2 regions of the Streptomyces sp. BB1-1-1 genome follow, and region 1 is predicted to be linked to the other one. Evidence: riboswitches for the same ligand, from Rfam matches in the RefSeq annotation. Region 1 holds a riboswitch; the other holds the start of a gene.

Region 1 (5,754 bases):
TGCTGCTCGGCCTCGCGGTCGCCGTCAGCGCCACGTTGGGCGACCTCGGCGAGTCCATGATCAAGCGGGACCTCGGCATCAAGGACATGGGTACGCTGCTCCCGGGCCACGGCGGCATCATGGACCGCCTGGACTCGCTGCTGCCGACGGCGCCGGTGGTGTGGCTGCTGTTGGTGATCTTCGTCGGTTCCGGCTGACGGCCCGGTCGTTGTCCTGACGGGTAAGGCCCGCCGTCCCCTGGGCGGCGGGCCTCTCGCTATCCGTTCCGGTCACCGCGCCTACGGCCATCGCGGTCACCCGGCAGCGGTCAGGCGGCGCCGCAGCTCCTCCTCCGAGACGTCCTCGATGTGGGTCAGGAACACCCACATGTGGCCCGAAGGGTCCTTGAGGATGACGGTGCGGTCACCGTGGAACATGTCCTTCGGCGGCTGCAGGATCTCCGCGCCGGCGGCCTCCGCCCGCTCCGCCAGACTGTCCACGTCCGGCACGAAGACGTGCAACGTGACGGACGTGCCCCCGCCCAGCGAGGCCGGCGCGGCGAAGGAGGCGGCCTCCGCCTCGTCCACGCTGGAGTCGCCCAGCATCAGCGTCGACCGCCCGATGGTGATCTCGGCGTGCATGATCCCACCGCCCGGAGCATCGATCCGGAAGTTCTCATGGGCGCCGAACGCCCGCTGGTAGAAGTCGATCGCCGCGGCGGCGTCGTCGACCATGATGTGCGGGATCACCGCATAGCGGTAGCGGTCGGGGATCTCGAAGTGGGCTGTGTGCTCGCTCATGGCGAACCTCCTCGAAAAGGCACGTTGATCGGTTCCTACGGATCGTTTCTGCGGATCGTTCCCGCGGTCTTGAACGGAGCCTAAAAGCTCAAGTTTGGTCCAGGTCAAGCGGCGATGCGGCGCCGCGGGATCTGCCGGCGCTCGGTCACGCCGGGCCTGGTCTCCCGCAGGCAGGCCACCCAAGTCGATCTGCGACACTGGTTGAGTCATGCCTAAGCCCGGAGAACTCACATTCGTCGCCCCCCGCGCAGCCAAGAAGCCGCCGCGGCACCTCGCCGACCTCACGCCCGCCGAGCGCAAGGAGGCCGTCGCCGCGATCGGCGAGAAGCCGTTCCGTGCGAAGCAGCTCTCGCAGCACTACTTCGCGCGGTACGCGCACGACCCCGAGCAGTGGACCGACATCCCCGCCGGCTCGCGCCAGGGGCTCCGGGAGGCGCTGCTGCCCGAGCTGATGTCGGTGGTGCGGCACCTGTCGACCGACCAGGGCACCACCCGCAAGACGCTGTGGAAGCTGTTCGACGGGACGCTCGTCGAGTCCGTCCTCATGCGCTACCCGGACCGGGTGACCATGTGCATCAGCTCCCAGGCGGGCTGCGGTATGAACTGCCCGTTCTGTGCCACGGGGCAGGCGGGTCTGGACCGGAATCTGTCCACCGCCGAGATCGTGCACCAGATCGTGGACGGGATGCGCGCCCTGCGGGACGGTGAGGTCCCCGGAGGACCGGCCCGGCTGAGCAACATCGTGTTCATGGGCATGGGCGAGCCCCTCGCCAACTACAACCGCGTCGTCGGCTCCATCCGCCGCCTCACCGACCCCGAGCCCGACGGACTGGGGCTCTCCCAGCGCGGCATCACCGTCTCCACGGTCGGCCTCGTGCCGGCGATCCACCGTTTCGCCGACGAGGGCTTCAAGTGCCGCCTCGCCATCTCGCTGCACGCCCCCGACGACGAGCTGCGCGACACCCTCGTCCCGGTCAACACGCGCTGGAAGGTGCGTGAGGTGCTGGACGCCGGGTTCGAGTACGCGGAGCGGTCGGGCCGGCGGCTGTCGATCGAGTACGCGCTGATCCGGGACATCAACGACCAGGCCTGGCGCGGCGACCGGCTCGGGCGGATGCTCAAGGGCAGGCCCGTGCACGTCAACCTCATCCCGCTCAACCCCACGCCCGGCTCGAAGTGGACCGCTTCACGGCCCGAGGACGAGAAGGCGTTCGTCGAGGCGATCGCGGCGCACGGTGTGCCGGTGACGATCCGGGACACCCGTGGTCAGGAGATCGACGGGGCGTGTGGTCAGCTCGCCGCGAGCGAGCGGTAACCTGACCGGCGTCGTACACCGTCGTACGACAACTTCATACGGAAGTACGTCCGGAACCACATCTTCATATTCCGACAGGGGAGCGCCACAGCGCTGAGAGTGCGGCACCGGCCGCAGACCCTCCGAACCTGGCCCAGGTCATTCTGGGTAGGGAGATCGGTCACCACTCGAGCTGTTGCGCCCTGCCCGGGACCCTCGCCAGGGTTCCGGGCGGGGCCGCGTCTTCTCCTGGTCACCCAGGAGGAATTCAGTGAGCATCACCAAGAGGGCCACCGTCCTTGCCGTCGGGCTCGGCATGGTCGGCGGCCTGGCCGCCTGCGGATCGTCGTCCGACGGCGGCAGCCAGGGCTCCGGCGACTCCAAGACCGTGACCCTCGTCAGCCACAACTCGTGGGCCGCCTCGAAGGACGTCATCGCCGCCTTCGAGAAGAGCTCCGGCTACAAGGTCCGGGTGCTGGAGGACGGCGACGCCGGGCAGGCCGTCAACAAGGCCATCCTCACCAAGGACAACCCCCAGGGCGACGTCTTCTTCGGCGTCGACAACACGCTGCTGTCCCGCGCGCTCGACAACGGGCTGTTCCAGCCGTACGAGGCGAAGGGCTCCGACCGTATCCGCCCCGAGTACCGGGCCGACCAGGATAAGCACCGGGTCACGCCCGTCACCACCGGCGACATCTGTGTCAACTACGACAAGGCGTACTTCAGCAAGCACAAGCTGACCCCGCCGGACTCCTTCGACGACCTGATCAAGCCCGAGTACAAGGACCTGCTCGTCACCGAGAACGCGGGCACCTCCTCGCCCGGTCTCGGCTTCCTGCTCGGCACCGCCGCCGAGTACGGGGACGACGGCTGGCAGGACTACTGGAAGAAGCTGAAGGCGAACGGCGTCAAGGTCGTCGACGGCTGGGAGCAGGCGTACAACGAGGAGTTCTCCGGTTCGTCCGGCGGCAAGAAGGCCAAGGGCGACCGCCCGCTCGTCGTCTCCTACGCCTCGTCCCCGCCCGCCGAGGTGATCTACGCCGACCCGCAGCCCGACACCGCGCCGACGGGCGTCGCCACCGGCACCTGCTTCCGTCAGGTCGAGTACGCGGGCCTGCTGGGCAACGCCGAGAACACCGAGGGCGGCAAGGCACTCCTCGACTTCCTCATCGGCAAGGAGTTCCAGGAGGACATGCCGCTGAACATGTTCGTCTATCCGGTGCGGGAGGGCGCGCGGATCCCCGAGGCGTTCCGGAAGTTCGGGCCGCAGGCCGAGGACCCGCAGACCATGGACCCGGCGAAGATCGCCGGCAATCGCGACCAGTGGGTCAAGTCGTGGACCTCACTCGTACTGAAGTAGGCAAGGCCAGGACTTCGCGCGGGAGCGCGGCGCGGCTGGCCCTGATGGCCGTGCCCGTCGCGTTCTTCGCGGTGTTCTTCGCCTACCCGGTCGCCGCGATCGTCGCGCGCGGACTGGAGATCGACGGATCCTGGCGGTTCGGGCGGATCGGGGACGTGCTCGCCCAGTCCGACGTACAGCAGGTGCTGTGGTTCACCACCTGGCAGGCGCTGGCCTCCACCGCGCTCACCCTGCTCGTCGCACTGCCCGGCGCGTACGTCTTCGCCCGGTTCGACTTCCCCGGCAAGCAGGTTCTGCGGGCCGTGGTGACCGTGCCGTTCGTGCTGCCGACGGTCGTCGTCGGTACGGCGTTCCTGGCGCTGGTCGGACGCGGCGGGCTGCTCGACGAGCTGTGGGGCGTACGGCTGGACACCACCGTGTGGGCGATCCTGCTCGCGCACGTCTTCTTCAACTACGCCGTCGTCGTACGCACCGTCGGCGGCCTCTGGTCGCAGCTCGACCCGCGGCAGGAGGAGGCCGCGCGGATGCTCGGCGCCTCGCGGCTGAAGGCCTGGCGGCAGGTGACGCTGCCCGCGCTCGCGCCCGCCGTGGCCGCCGCCGCGCTGATGGTGTTCCTGTTCACCTTCACCTCCTTCGGCGTCGTCCAGATCCTCGGCGGACCCGCCTTCTCCACCCTGGAGGTGGAGATCTACCGGCAGACCTCGCAGATCTTCGACCTGTCCACGGCCGCCGTGCTGACGCTGATCCAGTTCGGCGCGGTGGCCGCCATCCTCGCCGTGCACGCCTGGACGGTACGGCGGCGGGAGACGGCCCTGCGGCTGGTGGACGCGGCCACGACCGCGCGCCGGCCGCGCGGGACCGGGCAGTGGGCGCTGCTGGCCGGGGTCCTGGTCACCGTCGCCGTGCTGCTGGTGCTGCCGCTCGCCGTGCTGGTCGAGCGGTCGCTCGGTGCGCCCGGGTTCGGCTACTACCGGGCGCTGACCCAGGAGGACGGCGGCACCTTCCTCGTCCCGCCGATCGAGGCCATCGGCAACAGCCTCCAGTACGCCGTCGCCGCCACCGCCATCGCCGTGGTGATCGGCGCGCTGGCCGCCACCGCGCTCACCCGCCGCGACGCGGGCCGCTTCGTACGCGGTTTCGACGCGCTGCTGATGCTGCCGCTCGGGGTGTCCGCCGTGACGGTCGGCTTCGGGTTCCTGATCGCGCTGGACGAACCCCCGCTGGATCTCAGAGCCTCCTGGATCCTCGTGCCGCTCGCGCAGGCGCTGGTCGGCGTCCCCTTCGTCGTACGGACCATGCTGCCGGTGCTGCGGGCGGTGGACGTACGGCTGCGGGAGGTGGCGGCGGTGCTCGGGGCGTCGCCGTGGCGGGTGTGGCGGGAGGTGGACCTGCCGATGGTGCGGCGGGCACTGCTGGTCGCGGCCGGGTTCGCCTTCGCGGTGTCGCTCGGAGAGTTCGGGGCGACCGTGTTCATCGCGCGGCCGGACAACCCGACGCTGCCGGTGGCCGTGGCGCGGCTGCTGGGGAGGCCCGGGGACATGAACTACGGCCAGGCGATGGCCCTGTCGACGATTCTGATGCTGGTGTGCGCCGTGGCCCTGGTGGTGCTGGAGCGGCTGCGGACCGACCGGAGCGGGGAGTTCTAGGGATGCGCGGAGTTCTACGGATGCGGGAGTTCTACGGATGCTGCTGAGCCTCGAAGGCGCGACCGTCCGTTTCGGCGGGCGGGCCGTGCTCGACGCCGTCGACCTGGGGGTCGCCGAGCACGAGGTGGTGTGCGTGCTCGGGCCCAGCGGCAGCGGCAAGTCGACGCTGCTGCGGGCGGTCGCCGGGCTCCAGCCGCTGGACGCCGGGCGGGTGACGCTGGACGGGCGGGACCAGTCCGGGGTGCCCGCGCACAAGCGCGAGGTCGGGCTGATGTTCCAGGACCACCAGCTCTTCCCGCAGCGGGACGTGGCCGGAAACATCGCCTTCGGACCGCGGATGCGCGGCGCCTCCCGCGCCGGACAGCGGGAGCGGGTGGGGGAGTTGCTGGAGCTGGTCGGGCTGCCGGGCGCCGAGCACCGGTCCGTCGCCGCGCTCTCCGGCGGTGAGCAGCAGCGGGTGGCGCTGGCCCGCGCCCTCGCGCCCCGGCCCCGCCTGCTGATGCTGGACGAGCCGCTCGGCCAGCTCGACCGCTCGCTGCGGGAGCGCCTCGTCGTCGAACTACGGGAGCTGTTCGGCCGGTTGGGTACGACCGTGCTCGCCGTGACGCACGACCAGGGGGAGGCATTCGCGCTCGCCGACCGGGTCGTGGTGATGCGGGACGGGCGGATCGCCCA
Region 2 (5,754 bases), 3.8 Mb from region 1:
CGGCGAGCCGGGCGCGGGCGGTCGCGGAGGTGTCGGGCATGCGGATGTCCCCCAGGTCGGTGGCGTGGGCCCGCGGCGGACCGCGCGGCCTTGGCTTGTGTCCCGAGGATACGGAGCGTGCCTCGCCACGGTCGCCTCGCGGCCCGCCGGAGCGGGGAGGCCGCCGCTCCCGGCCCCCCGGAACCGGGAGGCCGCCGCTTTCGGGGGCCGCCACTCCTGGGGCCGCAGGCTCCCCCTCGGCCCCGAGGAACACGGCGGCAGCGGGTCGCCGCCGTGGCGTACGGGACCGCGGACCGTCGTGGCCGCCGGGGGCCGTGGGGCGCGGCCCGTACGCCGGGCGGGGTCTGTCAGGTCAGACGGCGAGCGCCTGGGCGCGGCGCTTCACCTCCGTGCCGCGATTCTCGCTCAGCGCCTGGGCGGGCGTGCCGGGCAGGGTCTCGTCGGGCGTGAAGAGCCACTCCAGCATCTCCTCGGCCGTGAAGCCGTCGTCCCGCAGCAGCGTCAGGGTCCCGACCAGGCCCTTGACGACCTTGTCCTCGTCGATGAAGGCCGCGGGGATGTGCAGCGCGCGGTTCTCACCGCGCCGTACGGCGATGAGCTGGCCTTCCTTGATCAGCTGGCGTACGCGGGTCACCTCGACGCCGAGCATCTCGGCGATGTCGGGGACGGTGAGCCAGGCAGGCACGAGAGCATCGATCTTTGCGTCAATCTCGGTCACGTCTCAAGCCTGCCATCTGGCACTGACAGTCGGAAACCAGACCCGTCCGACCCGGGCCGCCGCACCCGGGCGGAGGGCTACACCGTCGCCGCCTTGAGCGGCCTCGCCGGGTCGGCCAGCAGCCGCGGGTCCATCGTCGTGCCCGCCTGGATCACGCGTTTGCCCTGGGCCAGGTCCCGGGGGCGGCCCACCGCCAGCAGGGCGACCAGGCGGTCCTGGCGCAGCCAGCAGACCGTCCAGGCGGGTCCCGAGGGGTCGCCGCGCCACAGGGCGGTGTCGGCGGCCGTGTGATGACCGGCGTACTGGACGAAGCGGCCGAACTGCTCGGACCAGAAGTACGGCACCGGGTCGTAGGCCACCGGGGCCTCGCCGACGGCGGCGCCGATGATGTTGGCGGCGACCGTGCGCGGGCCCTGGAGGGCGTTGTCCCAGTGGTGCACCAGCAGCCGCTCGCCGTAGCGGCCGGACGGGAAGGACGCGCAGTCGCCGACCGCGTAGACGTCCGGGACGGAGGTGCGCAGGCGGTCGTCGGCCAGGACGTCGCCGTGCGCGCCGAGGTCGATGCCGGAGCCGGCGAGCCAGGCGGTGGCGGGCCGGGCTCCGATGCCGACGACGACCGCGCCGGCGGGCAGCCGCGATCCGTCGTCGAGGACGACGACGTGGCCGGGCTCCCCGGGTCCGCCGGGCCCCCCGGGACCGCCCGTCTCGACGCGCTCCACGCGCGCGTGGGTGCGCAGTACGGCGCCCGAGTCGGCGTACCAGCCGGTCATCGGCGCGGCGACCTCGGCGGGCAGCGCACCGGCGAGGGGCCGGTCGGCGGCCTCCACGACGGTCACCGCGCAGCCCGCCTCGCGCGCGGCGGTGGCGAACTCGGCGCCGATCCAGCCCGCGCCGACGACCACGATGTCGTGCTGCCGGGCGAGCACCGGCCGCAGTCGTTCGGCGTCGTCCAGGGTGCGCAGCAGGTGCACTCCGGGCACGCCCTCCGCGCCGGGCAGCCGGATCGGTTCGGCGCCGGTCGCGAGGACGAGGAGGTCGTACGGCACGGGTCCGTCGGAGGTGTCCAGGACGTGCGCGCGGGGGCGGACGCCCAGGGCCTCGCAGCCGAGCCGCAGGGTGATGCCGAGTGCCTCGAAGTCGACGTCGAAGGCGGAGCCCTCGGCCGTGCCGAGCAGGACGGCCTTGGACAGCGGGGGACGGTCGTAGGGCTGGTGCGGCTCCGCGCCGATCAGGGTCACGGTGCCGGTGAAGCCCTGCTCCCGCAGGGCGACCGCGGTCTGCACGCCCGCCATGCCGGCGCCCACCACGACCACGCGGCGCTCCGCGTCCGCTCCCCGTTCCCGGGTCTGCTCCTGCGTCTGCTCGCTCACCTGATCACCTTAGACACCGACGATTCGTCAGTCAGTGCTCGTGCGCGGTGACCTGCTCCACAACGCTCGTCCCGCTGCCCCGCCGCGACTCCCACTCCCAGGTCTCGTCCAGGCGCACCCGCCCGTCCGGCAGCTCGGCGACGGTCGACACGCAGTGTCCCGACGACGTGCTTCCGTCGGTCTTGAGCTGCACGTACCGGAAGTCGAGGCGGTCGCCCTCCCTGGTGCCCACCAGACGTCCGCGGACGACGTCACCGCCCGCGTACTCGGCCCATACGGCGCCGTCCTGCTCGTGGTAGGTGAAGCGGGTGCGCGTACCCACCTGGCCGGGCGCCTGGTCGGCGACGGGGGCGAGAACGAGACCGTCGAGTGAACGCGCCACGGGCGGAGGCTCCCTTACAAGTGCGATGCGCTGCGGGCTAGGGTGGCCAACGTAAAGCACTCGCGGGAGCCCGGACGCACCGGGCTGAGAGGGAGGCTGGCGGCCTCCGACCGTACGAACCTGATCCGGGTCATGCCGGCGAAGGGAGGGGCTGGACGCCCATGTCGTCACCACCGACTTCTGCTTCCGTGTCCGGAGTTGCCGCGAGGGCCGCGTCGTCGCGTACGCCGGACGTCCTCGTCGTCGGCGGCGGGATCATCGGCCTGGTCACCGCCTGGCGGTCCGCGCAGCGCGGGCTCGCCACGGCCCTCGTGGACCCCGAGCCGGGCGGTGGGGCCGCCCAGGTGGCCGCCGGGATGCTGGCCGCCGTGACGGAGCTGCACTACGGCGAGCAGACGCTGCTCGCGCTGAACCTCGCCTCGGCCCGCCGCTACCCGGAGTTCGCGGCCGAGCTGGCCGACCTCACCGGCCACGACCTCGGTTACCGCCGGTGCGGCACCCTCGCCGTCGCGCTGGACGCCGACGACCGGGCCCACCTGCGGGAACTGCACGCGCTCCAGCAGCGCTCGGGCCTGGACTCCGAGTGGCTGTCGGGGCGCGAGTGCCGGCGCCTGGAGCCGATGCTCGCGCCGGGTGTGCGCGGGGGCCTGCGGGTGGACGGCGACCATCAGATCGACCCCCGGCGCCTCGCCGACGCGCTGGTGGCCGCCTGCGAGCGCGCGGGCGTCGTCTTCCACCGGGTGTGGGCCGACCGGCTCACCGTCGGGCGCGGCGGCGAGCGGGCGACGGGTGTCGTCACGGCCGACGGCACCGCGCTGGAGGCCGGGCAGGTGGTGCTGGCCGGGGGCAGCCTGAGCGGACGGTTCACGGGCGTCCCGGAGGACGTGCTGCCGCCGGTGCGGCCCGTGAAGGGGCAGGTGCTGCGGCTGACGATGCCGCGGGCGCACGGGCCGCTGCTGAGCCGGACGGTGCGTGCCGTGGTGCGCGGCAACCCCCTCTACCTGGTGCCCCGGGAGAGCGGCGAGCTGGTCGTCGGCGCCACCAGCGAGGAGCTGGGCTGGGACACGACGGTGACCGCGGGCGGCGTCTACGAGTTGCTGCGCGACGCCCACGAGCTGGTCCCCGGCATCACCGAGCTGCCGCTGGCGGAGACCCGGGCGGGTCTGCGTCCCGGGTCCCCGGACAACGCCCCGCTGCTCGGCCCGACCGGGCTGGCGGGCCTGCTGCTGGCCACCGGGCACTTCCGCAACGGCGTCCTGCTCACCCCGGTCACCGGCGACGCCATGGCACACGCCCTGACCACCGGGGAGCTGCCGGCCGAGGCCCGCCCCTTCACCCCCCGGCGCTTCGGCGCCGCTCCCGCACTCCAGCGACTCTCGGAGCAGCCCGCATGAACATCTCCGTCAACGGCGAGCCGCGCCAGGTGGCTCCCGGCACGGCCCTGGACGCCCTGGTGGGCACGCTCACCGCGGCGCCGTCCGGTGTGGCCGCCGCCCTGAACGAAACCGTCGTCCCGCGCGCGCAGTGGCCCGCCACCGCGCTGGCCGACGGCGACCGCGTCGAAGTCCTCACCGCCGTCCAAGGAGGCTGACCATGGCCGACGATCCCTTCGTCCTCGGCGGTACGTCCTACGGGTCCCGCCTGATCATGGGCACCGGCGGGGCGCCCAGCCTCGACGTGCTGGAGCGCGCGCTCGTGGCCTCCGGGACCGAGCTGACGACCGTCGCGATGCGGCGTGTGAACGCCTCGGTGCACGGGTCCGTGCTGTCGGTGCTGGAGAAGCTCGGCATCCGGGTGCTGCCGAACACGGCCGGCTGCTACACCGCCGGGGAGGCGGTCCTCACCGCCCGCCTCGCGCGCGAGGCCCTCGGCACCGACCTCGTGAAGCTGGAGGTCATCGCCGACGAGCGCACCCTGCTGCCGGACCCGATCGAGCTGCTGGACGCGGCGGAGACGCTGGTCGACGACGGGTTCACGGTGCTGCCGTACACGAACGACGACCCGGTCCTGGCGCGGAAGCTGGAGGACGTCGGGTGCGCCGCGATCATGCCGCTCGGTTCGCCGATCGGGTCGGGGCTGGGCATCCGCAACCCGCACAACTTCGAGCTGATCGTGGAGCACGCGCGTGTGCCGGTGATCCTGGACGCGGGGGCCGGTACGGCGTCGGACGTGGCGCTTGCGATGGAGCTGGGGTGTGCGGGTGTGATGCTCGCCTCGGCGGTGACGCGGGCGCAGGAGCCGGTGCTGATGGCTGCCGCCATGTGTTCCGCGGTGGAGGCCGGGCGGCTGGCGCGGCGGGCGGGGCGGATTCCGCGGCGGCGGTTCGCCGAGGCGTCTTCTCCTGCGGAGGGCTTGGCGGTGTTGGATCCGGAGCGGCCCGCTTTTCGGTAGCCCTGGGTTGTCCTGCCGTTTCGTCTCCCACCCACGCACCACCCGTTTCCAGTCGGACAAGAGGTGGGCGTCGCCCGTGGGGGTGCGTCGCCGTCGGCGGCCGGCCGCGCGTGGGAAGCGTCACAGGTGCGCTGCAGTACCGCCCCCGTTCGTCGGCGGCGACGCCGGGTGTCCGTGGTGGCTCGTAGACTCACCTGCGTGGACACGACCCTTCAGGACCCTCTCGTCGGGCAGGTGCTCGACGGCCGGTACCGCGTCGAGGCGCGGATCGCGGTGGGCGGGATGGCCACGGTCTACCGGGCCGTGGACACCCGCCTGGACCGCGTGCTCGCGCTGAAGGTGATGCACCCGACGCTCGCGACCGACGCCACCTTCGTGGAGCGGTTCATCCGCGAGGCGAAGTCGGTGGCCCGGCTCGACCACCCCAATGTCGTGCAGGTGTTCGACCAGGGGGCCGAGGGGGCGTACGTCTACCTGGCCATGGAGTACATCGCCGGCTGCACCCTGCGTGACGTGCTGCGCGAGCGCGGGGCGCTGCGGCCGCGGGCCGCGCTGGACATCCTGGAGCCGGTGCTGGCCGCGCTCGGGGCCGCGCACCGGGCCGGTTTCGTGCACCGGGACATGAAGCCTGAGAACGTCCTGATAGGCGACGACGGCCGGGTCAAGGTCGCCGACTTCGGCCTGGTCCGGGCCGTGGACACGGTCACCAGCACCACCGGGTCCGTTCTCGGCACCGTCTCCTACCTGGCGCCCGAGCAGATCGAGCACGGCGCCGCCGACCCGAGGGTCGACGTGTACGCCTGCGGCGTCGTCCTGTACGAGATGCTGACCGGCGGCAAGCCGCACGACGGGGACTCCCCCGCCCAGGTGCTCTACAAGCACCTGCACGAGGA

What was found. A riboswitch is a leader RNA that binds a small molecule or an ion and turns the genes downstream of it on or off. The one in region 1 is predicted to bind thiamine pyrophosphate.
Region 2: another riboswitch for thiamine pyrophosphate. It lies ahead of thiO (glycine oxidase ThiO); the one in region 1 lies ahead of RI578_RS11325 (thiamine ABC transporter substrate-binding protein).

The regions. Positions count from the first base shown of each region.
Region 1 is NZ_CP134203.1:2,473,578-2,479,331, reverse strand. It holds gene RI578_RS11340 (phosphatidate cytidylyltransferase) at 1-197, shown strand, start outside; gene RI578_RS11335 (VOC family protein) at 294-779, opposite strand; gene rlmN (23S rRNA (adenine(2503)-C(2))-methyltransferase RlmN) at 988-2,094, shown strand; TPP riboswitch at 2,161-2,266, shown strand; gene RI578_RS11325 (thiamine ABC transporter substrate-binding protein) at 2,345-3,433, shown strand; gene RI578_RS11320 (iron ABC transporter permease) at 3,478-5,079, shown strand; gene RI578_RS11315 (ABC transporter ATP-binding protein) at 5,117-5,754, shown strand, end outside.
Region 2 is NZ_CP134203.1:6,289,264-6,295,017, reverse strand. It holds gene thiE (thiamine phosphate synthase) at 1-40, opposite strand, end outside; gene RI578_RS28810 (Rv2175c family DNA-binding protein) at 353-718, opposite strand; gene RI578_RS28805 (FAD-dependent oxidoreductase) at 796-2,010, opposite strand; gene RI578_RS28800 (hypothetical protein) at 2,120-2,470, opposite strand; TPP riboswitch at 2,523-2,634, shown strand; gene thiO (glycine oxidase ThiO) at 2,632-3,864, shown strand; gene thiS (sulfur carrier protein ThiS) at 3,861-4,061, shown strand; gene RI578_RS28785 (thiazole synthase) at 4,064-4,861, shown strand; gene pknB (Stk1 family PASTA domain-containing Ser/Thr kinase) at 5,060-5,754, shown strand, end outside.